2 regions of the Saccharomonospora glauca K62 genome follow, and region 1 is predicted to be linked to the other one. Evidence: riboswitches for the same ligand, from Rfam matches in the RefSeq annotation. Region 1 holds a riboswitch; the other holds the start of a gene.
The links. Region 1 has a riboswitch for S-adenosylmethionine ahead of SACGLDRAFT_RS17550 (methionine ABC transporter ATP-binding protein). Riboswitches for the same ligand answer to the same signal wherever they lie in the genome.
Positions count from the first base shown of each region.

Region 2: another riboswitch for S-adenosylmethionine. It lies ahead of thrC (threonine synthase); the one in region 1 lies ahead of SACGLDRAFT_RS17550 (methionine ABC transporter ATP-binding protein).

Region 1 is NZ_CM001484.1:3,765,196-3,770,555, forward strand. It holds gene SACGLDRAFT_RS17545 (4-(cytidine 5'-diphospho)-2-C-methyl-D-erythritol kinase) at 1-648, opposite strand, end outside; gene SACGLDRAFT_RS17550 (methionine ABC transporter ATP-binding protein) at 685-1,689, opposite strand; SAM riboswitch class I at 1,885-1,974, opposite strand; gene rsmA (16S rRNA (adenine(1518)-N(6)/adenine(1519)-N(6))-dimethyltransferase RsmA) at 2,027-2,884, opposite strand; gene SACGLDRAFT_RS17560 (resuscitation-promoting factor) at 2,928-4,343, opposite strand; gene SACGLDRAFT_RS17565 (TatD family hydrolase) at 4,561-5,360, opposite strand, start outside.
Region 2 is NZ_CM001484.1:1,374,383-1,379,742, reverse strand. It holds gene lepA (translation elongation factor 4) at 1-806, opposite strand, end outside; gene SACGLDRAFT_RS06620 (class I SAM-dependent methyltransferase) at 921-1,520, shown strand; gene SACGLDRAFT_RS06615 (VOC family protein) at 1,561-1,944, opposite strand; gene rpsT (30S ribosomal protein S20) at 2,118-2,378, shown strand; gene holA (DNA polymerase III subunit delta) at 2,460-3,440, opposite strand; SAM riboswitch class I at 3,549-3,682, shown strand; gene thrC (threonine synthase) at 3,694-4,956, shown strand; gene SACGLDRAFT_RS06595 (ComEC/Rec2 family competence protein) at 4,850-5,360, opposite strand, start outside.

The sequences.
Region 1 (5,360 bases):
CAGCGCCTCCAGCAACGCCTCCGGCGAGCCGATCCTCGGCGGGTCGCCCACCTCGCGAAGCCGGTCGAGCTCCCCGTAGACCTTCGGGGTCGACAGACCGCGCTGGTCGAACGCGAGCACCCAGTGGAAGGTGTGCCGCGACAGCACCGGCACGAGCTGCTCGCCCCGGCCGGTGCCCAGGGCGGTACCGCCGTACAGGGCGAACGGCACGTCGCTGCCGAGGGTGGCGGCCACCTCCGCCAGCTCGTCGCGGTGCAGGTCGAGGTTCCACAGCGTGGAGCACGCGAGCAGCGCGGCGGCGGCGTCGGCACTACCACCAGCCATGCCGCCGGCCACGGGAATGCCCTTGCGGATCACCACGCGCACCCGGTTCGCCTCGTCCGGTTTGCCGACGTGCTCGGCCAGGGCGCGAACCGCGCGCATCGCCAGGTTGCTGTCGTCGGTGGGAACCAGCTTGGCTCCCTCGCCGGAGACCTCGATCCCGGCGTCGGGGGTCGAAAACACCGTGACCTCGTCGGTCAACGACAGCGCGTGGAACACGGTCGTGAGGTCGTGGTAACCGTCGTCGCGCACATCACCGACCGACAGATGCAGATTGATCTTCGAGGGCACCCGTACGGTCACGGGCGGCGGTACGACGGCAAGCACGCCCACCAGCCTACTTGGCCGTTCGGAACCCCCGGTTCAGGCGGCGACGTCGCGCAGGCCGTACATCGGCGTGCTGACGTACGCGCCGCGTTCGGCGATCCACGCCAACGCGGCGTCAATCCGCTGGCCCGCCACTCCCAGGCGGAAGCGGGCCACCGGGGTGTCGCCGAGCCTGGTCAGGCCGCCGCCGATGGTGGTGAAGTCGACCTCGAAGCGGGCCGCGGCCTCGGGCAGCAGAGCGCCCACCGCGGCGAAGCCGACGAGCACGACGTCCACGGCACGGTCGTAGGAGGACAGGTGCGCCCTCGGCGTGTCGACGCTGGGCAGCAGGGCCTCCGCGATCGGGCTTCCGGGCTTGCCGACGAGACTCAGCAGCGCACCGGACTCGACGACCTTGCCGCGGTCGAGCAAGGCGACCTCGTCGCAGACCCGCCGGGCGATGTCGGCGTCGCGGGAGGTGACGACGACGGTGGCGCCCAGTTCGGCCCTGGCGCGGTCGAGGACGGACAGCACCGCGGCGGTCTCCTCCCCGGCGACGCCGTCGGTGGGGTCGTCGGCCAGCAGCACGGACGGCGCCGTGGCCAGGGCCCTCGCGATGGCCACGCGACGCTGCTGCCCCGGCGTGAGCTCCGACGGCAGCCGCGCGCCCGCCCGCGAGAGCCCGATGACGTCGAGCAGCGTGCCGACCCGGTTGCGCCTGCGGTCGGGCGCAACGCCCATCCGCTCCAGCGGGGCGGCGATGTTGCCCGCGACGGTGCGCTCGGGCCGCAGTCCGGAGTCCACGACCGCGACCTGCCGCTGCGCTCCCCACAGCTTGCGGCCCACGAGCCTGCCGGTGTCCATGCCGTCGTAGCGCACGGTGCCCCGGTCGGGCCGCTCCCGCAGCGCCACACAGCGCGCCAGCGTCGTCTTGCCGGCCCGCGCGGGGCCGACGATGCCGAAGAGCGAGCCCGCGCTCACGGCAAGGTTGACATCGCGCAGTGCCACCACGCGGGAGTCGGCGGAGGCGAACGACTTGCTGACGTTCTCGACAGTGATCACCACAGCTCCAGGCAGCTTGAAAGCGGGCGTCCGCGTGGGACGTCCGAAAGTAGACAGACGGCTAGGGAACCGACGTTGGTCGAAAGGGATAAGGCGCTCAGCGGGAAACGGTGTGGCTACAACAAGCACACACCGTGCGGCGGCCTTGATCGACGACTCGACGCTGCGTCAGGAGCGGCGTGCGATACACAGAATCCTCCATCGGTCCTGGCGTTAGCACCTTCCCCGTCGGGGCGGTTGCTGCGACGTCACTGAGCCAGGTCTCTCGGTCGCTCGGGATGGATGCCCTCACAGTACAGCGGACGCCTCACGCGATGACAAGCATGACGGGGAGAGATCACACTGTCGCCGCAGCGCGGGCGAGTTCGGCGAACATCCCGACCGTGAGTCGCTCACCACGGGTGGCCGGGTCGACACCCGCGCGAGTAAGGATCTCGGCGGCCCGGTCGGCCGACCCCGCCCACGGGGCCAGCGCGGCGCGCAGTGTCTTGCGGCGCTGCGCGAAGGCGGCGTCGACGAGTTCGAACACGGTGTCGCGGGAAACGCCTTCCGGCGGCTCCGTCCGCTCGAAGGCGACCAGCGACGAGTCGACGTTCGGCACCGGCCAGAACACCGACCTGGGGACCGCCGCGACCTTACGGGCCCGCCCGTACCACGCGAGTTTCACGCTGGGCACGCCGTAGACGCGGCTACCGGGCCCCGCGGCCATGCGATCGGCCACCTCGGTCTGGACCATGACGAGCGCGCGACGCAACGACGGCAGCTCGGCGAGCAGGTGCAGCACGACGGGGACGGCCACGTTGTACGGCAGATTCGCCACCAACGCCGTGGGCTTGGCGGGCAGCTCGTCCGCCCGCAGCCGCAGGGCGTCGCGTTCGAGCACGGTGAACCGTTCGACGGCCTCGGGCGCGTGCTCGGCGATCGTGGTGGGCAACTTCGCGGCCAGCACGGGATCGATCTCCACCGCCAGCACGCGCGCACCGGCGTGCAACAAGCCGAGGGTGAGGGAGCCCAGACCGGGGCCGACCTCCACCACGGGCTCGCCCGGTTCCACCTCGGCCAGGTGCACGATGCGGCGCACGGTGTTGGCGTCGTGCACGAAGTTCTGGCTGAGCTTCTTCGTCGGCCGCAGTCCCAGCGCGGCGGCCAACCGACGGATCTCGGAAGCTCCCAGCAGGCCCGGTGTCTCGGTCACCGGGCCAGCCTAAAGTCCTCTCCGGACGACGGGACCACGGGCTTTACTTCGGCAGGCCGAGCTGCGACGAGCAGTGCGGCCAGGCGCCGTAGCCACCTCGGGAGTCCCGCACCCGTTCCGCGATGTCGATCTGCTGCTCGCGCGTGGCCTGGTGCGGGTAGGCCGCGTACTCCGTACCGCCGTAGGCGTCCCAGGTCTGCTTGTTGAACTGCAGCCCGCCGTAGTAGCCGTTGCCGGTGTTGGCGGCCCAGTTCCCGCTCGCCTCGCACTGCGCGAGCGCGTCCCACACGGCGGTGTTGCCGATCTCCGGGACGGTCACCTTGGTGCCGACGCGGACGACCCTCTTCTCCGCCTTCTTGACGACCTTGCTGGACAGCTCCTCGCTGTCGATGACCTTGCCGTTCTTCTTCGTCACGCGGTAGGTGACGAGCTTCTCGCCCGGCTTGCCCTCTTCCTCGACGACCTCCTTGCCCTTCTCAAGGGTGTCGTCGTAGACGATCTCGACCTCGGGCTCGATGGTCTCGGTCTTCTCCACCACCGTGACGCCGGTGCGGCTGACGTGCACCTCGGCGCCGTCGGTGAGCTTGAAGTCGGCGCCCTCCTCGATCTTGTCCTGCTTGCCGAGGTCGAGGCCCAACTCGGCGAGCAGTTCCGCGGCGGTCACGGCGTTCGTGGTGATCTCGCGGGGCTTCTCACCGCCGTCGTAGAGCGTGACGGTCTTCTCGGTCTTGATCTCCAGACGCATGCCCTCGAGGGGCACCTCGCCCGACAGCGGGGCGGAGAACCACGTGCCGCCGGTGTTCAGGTGGTCCAGTCCGAGCTGGGTCAGCGCCTCGCGAACCGTGGTGGCCCGGACCCAAGACTCACGGGACTCGCCGTCGACCACGAGGGTGAGCTGGCGGCCGCGTTCGAGCTTGATGACCCCGCCGTCGCCGACCGGCGCCTGCGGGGACGGTGAGAGGGCGTCGTGGGCACCGACGGTGATGCCGGCGTCCTCCAGCACCTCGCCGACGGTGTCGCCGTAGCTGCGAATGGTCTGCTTCTCACCGTCGACGTCGACCGTGACGCTTTTGTTCATCGCGAGCGCCGCGGCACCGCCGCCGGTGAGGGTGATCATGACCGCGAGGACGGTGCCCCGCAGGAACCGCTTCTTCCACGTCTTGACCGCGCCGACGAAACCGTCCTCGCCCTCGGAGTCGGTCGACTCCTGTCCCTGCTGCTCGTTCTCCGACGGCAGCTCGATGGGCGGGAGCATGGTGGTCTCGGCGTTGATGAGCCTGATGAGCTCGTCGACGTCGACGCCGGCCTCCGCCATGAGGGCTTCGGCGTCGGGGCCGAGGGCGGTCAGCACGTCGTGGGGTGTGACTTCCGGCTCGGGCGAGAAGTCGAGGTTCTCGGCTTCGCTCGGCCAGTCGAGCAGGGCCGTGGAGGCAGCCTTATGCCCGTCTCTATCAGTCACAGGGTCGATCCCTTCACGTAAGTACACCGACTCCCGCAGCCAGCGCCGCCTCCTCGCGCCCCGCAGGACGCGTTCCCCGACGTACACCGACGTGACTGTGGGCCCAGCGGAGTGGTGACCCGTAGCTCACGGTCGGTTCACCACCCAGCACGGTCACGGGACCATAACGAGTGCCGGGGGGTTGCGCAAATACCCCCGGCCCAACTCGTGATCTTCCTCACGACACGCTCGGTAAACTCGCAGGTCCATCCGAGTGAGGGACTCGGAGACTGAACACCCTTTCCGCGTTACGTCGCGCAGCGTCGGCCACGGCCTCCACCGGTTGGTTCCGCAACTCGGCGAGCCCCCTCACCGTGTAGGCCGCGCAGTAGGGTTCGTTGGGCCGCCCCCGGAACGGATGCGGTGTCAGGAACGGGGCATCGGTCTCGACCAACAGCTGCTCGTCGGGTACCAGCCGGGCCGCCTCCTGCAGGGCCTTGGCGTTGCGGAAGGTCACCGTGCCCGCGAACGACAACACGTATCCCGCGTCGACACACCGCCTCGCCACGTCGGCGTCCCCCGAGAAACAGTGGAAGACCACCGTCCGGGGAGCTCCCTCGGACTCCAGGATCGCCAGCACGTCGTCGTGAGCCTCGCGGTCGTGGATCATCAACGGCTTGTCCACGCGTTTGGCGAGCTCGATGTGCCAGCGAAACGCCTCCCGCTGCGCCTCGGGCGGCGAGTAGTCCCAGTAGTAGTCCAACCCCGTCTCACCCACGGCGACCACGCGCTCGGCCGCCGCGAGCCGCTCCAGTTCGGCCTTCTGCTCGTCGGTGAAGTCCTTCGTGCGGGTGGGGTGCAGGGCGACGGCGCCGTAGAGCCGGTCGTCCCACGCCACCGCCTCGGCGACCCAGCGCGCCGAGGCGAGGTCGTCGGCGACGGTGACGGCGGCGACGATCCCGGCAGCCGAAGCCCGGTCGAGCGCCGCCCGCACCTGTTCGGGCGTGGTCGCACCGCACGCGTCGAGATGGGTGTGCG
Region 2 (5,360 bases), 2.1 Mb from region 1:
CCGACCTCTCCCACGCCGAGCCCGTCGCACGCCTTGGGCTCCGGAGAGATGACGCCGACCTCCAACAGCTCGTGGGTGGCGCCGGTGGACATCATCTTGATGCGTTCCCGCGGCGTGATCTTGCCGTCCACGACCCTGATGTAGGTGACCACGCCACGGTAGGTGTCGTACACGGAGTCGAAGATCAACGCCCGCGGCGGCGCGTCGGGGTCCCCCTCGGGGGGCGGCACCTGGGCGACGACCTGGTCCAACAGTTCCCGCACGCCCTCGCCCGTCTTGGCCGACACGCGCAACACGTCGTCGGGCTCGCAGCCGATGATGCCCGCCAGCTCGGCCGCGTACTTGTCCGGCTCCGCGGCGGGCAGGTCGATCTTGTTGAGGACCGGGATGATGTGGAGGTCCTTGTCGAGGGCGAGATACAGGTTCGCCAGGGTCTGCGCCTCGATGCCCTGCGCCGCGTCCACCAGCAGGATCGCGCCCTCACAGGCCTCCAGGGCACGGGAGACCTCGTAGGTGAAGTCGACGTGCCCCGGCGTGTCGATGAGGTGCAGCACGTGGTCCCGGCCCTCGTACCGCCACGGCAGGCGCACGTTCTGCGCCTTGATCGTGATGCCCCGCTCCCGCTCGATGTCCATGCGGTCGAGGTACTGGTCCCGCATCGTGCGTTCCTCGACCACACCGGTGAGCTGCAGCATGCGGTCGGCCAGGGTCGACTTGCCGTGGTCGATGTGGGCGATGATGCAGAAGTTGCGGATGAACTCCGGCGGCGTGAACGTGGCGTCAGCTGACGGGCGTGGTTGTGTCACTCGTACCTCGGGGTTACTCGTGGCTGGTGAACTCCATGTTCCCATGCCGCGCCGCGCACGAATTCCGGGGTGATCCCCGATGCGCACGGCACGGTTTCGTGCTGACCTCGGAGTATGAGCTCTCTCGGACAGGTACTCGACCGCGCCTTCGGACATCCCCGCGGCGCTTTGGGCCGACTCGGCGGGGTGGTGATGGCCCGCGGGAACGCGGCGACCGAACGCCACGTCGTGGAGATCGCGAAACTGACGGCGGAGGAGACCGTGCTCGTCGTCGGACCGGGTCCGGGGGTCGGGCTCGCGGAGGCGGCCGCCAGGGCTCACCGGGTGATCGGCGTCGACCCCTCGCACGAGATGCTGGAGCTGTGTGCCAGGCGCTGCGCCGACGCCGTCGAGGCGGGCACCGTCGTGCTACGGCACGCCACTGCCGCCCGGACCGGGGTCGATCCCGCCTCCGTCGACGTCGTCTTAAGCGTCAACAACGTGCAGTTGTGGGAGGACCGGCCCGCCGCGTTCGCCGAACTGCACCGCGTCCTCCGCCCCGGTGGGCGGATGGTGCTCTCGGTGCACCAGAAGTGGCTACCGGTGACCCGACACGACCTGGTGGCCGAGGTGGAGGCCGCCGGATTCACCGACACGCAGACGTGGACCTGGCAGCCTCCGGGACCACTGGCGGCGCGGGCGGCACAGCTTCGGACGTACCGGCCTCACCGGTGACCTCACTGGTGAGCCACCGGGAACGTCGTGGCGACCGCCTTCACCGAGGGGCGCGGACGTCGACCCGTAAGGGGTGGTCGGACGGCACCTCCACCAGCACGATCCGCGTACCGTCGGGATCGGACAACCACGCCTCGTCGAGTCCCCACGGTTCACGGCGCGGCTCGCGATCGAGGACGACCCCCTTGTCCCGCAGCTCGGCCACCGTGGCGGCGAGGTCGCGAACCTGCAGCCACAGCGCGACGTCGTCGGTCCGCTCCGCCTCGCCCCGACCGACGATCTCCAGGAAGCCACCGCCGAGGAAGAAGACCGTGCCACCGGGGAACTCGCGGTAGATCGCCAACCCGAGGATGTCCCGGTAGAACGCCGTGGTGATGGCGGGGTCCTTCGGATTCAGCAGAATTCGGCTGCTCAACACGTCCATGTCCCCACGGTCTCACGCCCCCACCGGGGTACGGCATTCCACGGCGTGGTGACGTTGTTAGGCTGTTTAGCTGTTGCCGTGCGGCATTCCGCCGGGGAGGAAACCCGGATCGTCCCTGATCCGGGGCCGTAACAGCGCGGCAACGAACCACCACGAGAGATGAAGGAGCGCGCGTGGCCAACATCAAGTCCCAGATGAAGCGCATCAAGACCAACGAGAAGCGCCGTCTGCGCAACCAGTCGATCAAGTCGTCGGTGAAGACCGCGATCCGCAAGTTCCGCGAGGCCGCCGAGGCCGGGGACAAGGAGAAGGCCGTGGAGCTGCAGCGGGTGGCCGCGCGCAAGCTCGACAAGGCTGTCAGCAAGGGCGTCATCCACAAGAACCAGGCCGCCAACAAGAAGTCGGCGATGGCGCAGCGCGTCAACAAGCTCTGAGGGACCCGCGCCCGACAACCCCCGGCACGAGCTCTCGGCCGGGGGTTTCGTCATGTTCGCCCGCGGTCTACGAGGCCGCGATCACCGCTGGCGTCGGGCGGCCACGATGTCGAGGACGGCGCGTTCGAGGGCGTAGCCCGGATCGGCCGCGGCGCCCTTGACGTCGGCGTTCACCCGCGCGGCCACCCGCATGGCCTTGGCGAGCCCCGCGGAGCTCCAGCCCTTCGACTGGCCCTGCGCCTTGCGGATCTTCCACGGCGGCATGCCGAGCTCGCCCGCCAACTGGTTCGGGTGCCCCCGTCCGGCCGCGGACACCCTGGCTATCGTGCGCACCGCGTCGGCGAGGGCGTCGGCCAACAGTACGTGGGCGACCCCGATCTGCTGAGCCCAGCGCAGTGACTCCAACGCGGCCGCCCCGTCACCGGCCACCGCCTTCTCGGCGACCTGGAACCCCGTCACCTCCGCGCGGCCGCGGTGGTAGCGCCGCACCGCCTCCTCGTCGACCGATCCCCCCGAGTCGGCCACCAGCTGCGCCGCCGCCGACGCCAGCTCCCGCAGATCCGTGCCCACGGCATCGATCAGCGCCACCACACCGGCGGCGTCGATCCGACCGCCGGCCCTCCGGACCTCGTTGCGGACGAACGCCTCCCGCTCGGCGGGCTTGGTGATCTTCGGGCACTCCGTGACGACGGCGCCCGCCTTGCGCAGCGCCGCGGGCAGCGACTTCGCGGCCTTGCTCCGCCCGCCGCCGCTGTGCACCACGATCAGCACGATGCCGTCCGCGGGGTCGGCGACGTAGGACAGCACGGCGTCCGCGTTCTCCTGGCCGATCTCCTGGGCGGAGTCGAGCACGATGACTCGACCCTCGCTGAACAGCGAGGGACTCACCAGTTCGGCGAAGTACGAGGGGGTGAGTTCGCTCACCGGGATGCGAGTCGCGTCGGCCGCCGGGTCGGCCAGGCGGGCGGTGTCGAGTGCTTCCCGGACCGCTCGTTCGACGAGCAGTTCTTCCTCACCGAGCACCAGATGCAGTGGCGGGGGCGTGGTAACTGGACGACTCACGTCTCGATCCTGCCATGTGGGAGCCGGTTCGCAGCACATGGCGCGCGGCGCGCTCCATGCCGTACGCTACGTGTCGTCGCCGCGATCACCGGCGGACCACAACCGAATAGCTCATCCAGAGGGGCAGAGGGACCGGCCCGTTGAAGCCCCGGCAACCGGCGTCAGCCTGTCATCTCGGATTCCGCGAGGTAGCTGACGGCATCGGTGCCAATTCCGCCCCGCGTCAGCGGGAAAGATGAGGAAGGACCTCGCGATGACCGCAATTGCGCCCACATCCTCCCGTCGTGCCGTCGACCTCGGCCCCGCCGTGGAACTCGTGTCGAAGGAGGAGGGCCACCGCCAGCCGTTGGCTCCGGAGTTCGTCTCCCCGCACGACTTCTCTCCGTTGGAGGTCGCCTACGACTTCGGGCGCGTGCGCCGGGAGGACATCGAATCCGGGCCCCGCAACATCTGGCGTTACAAGAAACTGCTTCCCGTTCCGTCGAACGTCGAGGAGATCCCGAACACCGAGCCCGGCTGTACCCGGCTGGTGCGCGCCGACCGACTCGCGAAGGCACTCGGCGTGCGCCGGTTGTGGGTCAAGGACGACACCGGCAACCCAACGCACTCGTTCAAGGACCGGGTGGTGGCCGTGGCGCTGGCCGCGGCCCGCGAGTTCGGCTTCGACACCCTCGCCTGTCCGTCCACCGGCAATCTCGCCAACGCGGTCGCGGCGGCCGCCGCCAGGGCGGGCTGGCAGTCCGTGGTCCTGATCCCCTCGTCACTGGAGCGGGCGAAGGTACTCACGACCGCCGTGTACGACGGCGCCCTGATCGCGGTGGACGGCAACTACGACGACGTCAACCGGCTGGCCACCGAACTCGCCGCCGAGCACGAGAATTGGGCGTTCGTCAACGTCAACGTGCGCCCCTACTACTCGGAGGGCTCCAAGACACTCGCCTTCGAGGTCGCCGAGCAGCTCGGCTGGCGGATTCCGGAGCAGATCGTGGTGCCGATCGCGTCGGGCTCCCAGCTGACCAAAGTAGACAAAGGATTCCGGGAGCTCGGTGAACTCGGTCTGGTGGAAGCGAGTCCGTACCGCGTGTTCGGCGCCCAGGCCACCGGCTGCTCCCCGGTCTCCGCGGCGTTCCGCGACGGACACGACGTGGTGCGCCCGGTGCGACCCGACACCATCGCCCGTTCGCTCGCTATCGGCAACCCCGCCGACGGACCGTACGTCCTCGACACCGTGCGTCGCACGGGCGGAGCCATCGCCGACGTCAGCGACGACGAGATCGTGGCAGGCATCCGGCTGCTGGCCCGCACCGAGGGCATCTTCACCGAGACCGCCGGGGGCGTCACCGTCGCGACCGCGAAGAAGCTCGTCGAGACCGGCAAGCTCGACCCGGACGCCGAGACGGTGCTGCTGATCACCGGAGACGGACTGAAGACCCTCGACGCCCTCGGCGACCGCGTCGGCCCCAAGGCCACCGTGCCGCCGTCGGTGGAGGCCGTGCAGGCCGCGCTCGACGACTGAGTCCTCCGGATCGACACGGCCGTCGTCGCGGCGCCGCACCCCGCGCCACCACGGCGAGTTCACCTTCGTCCAGCACGACGGCCGTGTCGCCCCCGGTGTCGGTTCTGGCCACCAGCGCTCCCGCCTCCGCAAGCGCCCGCAACGTCACGGAACTGGGGTGGCCGTAGGAGTTGTCCGCCCCCACGCTGGTGACCGCGACTCGCGGCGACACCGCCGTAAGGAAGGTCGGAAGCGTGTACCTGCTGCCGTGATGCGGCACCTTGAGGACGTCCGCGCGAAGGTCCTCCCCCGCCGCCAGCAGGTCCGCCTGCGCGGCGAGTTCCACGTCCCCGGTCAGCAGGACCCGGCCCGCTGGTGTCGTGGCACGGAGGACCACCGAGCCGTTGTTGACCGCGGTGCCGTCG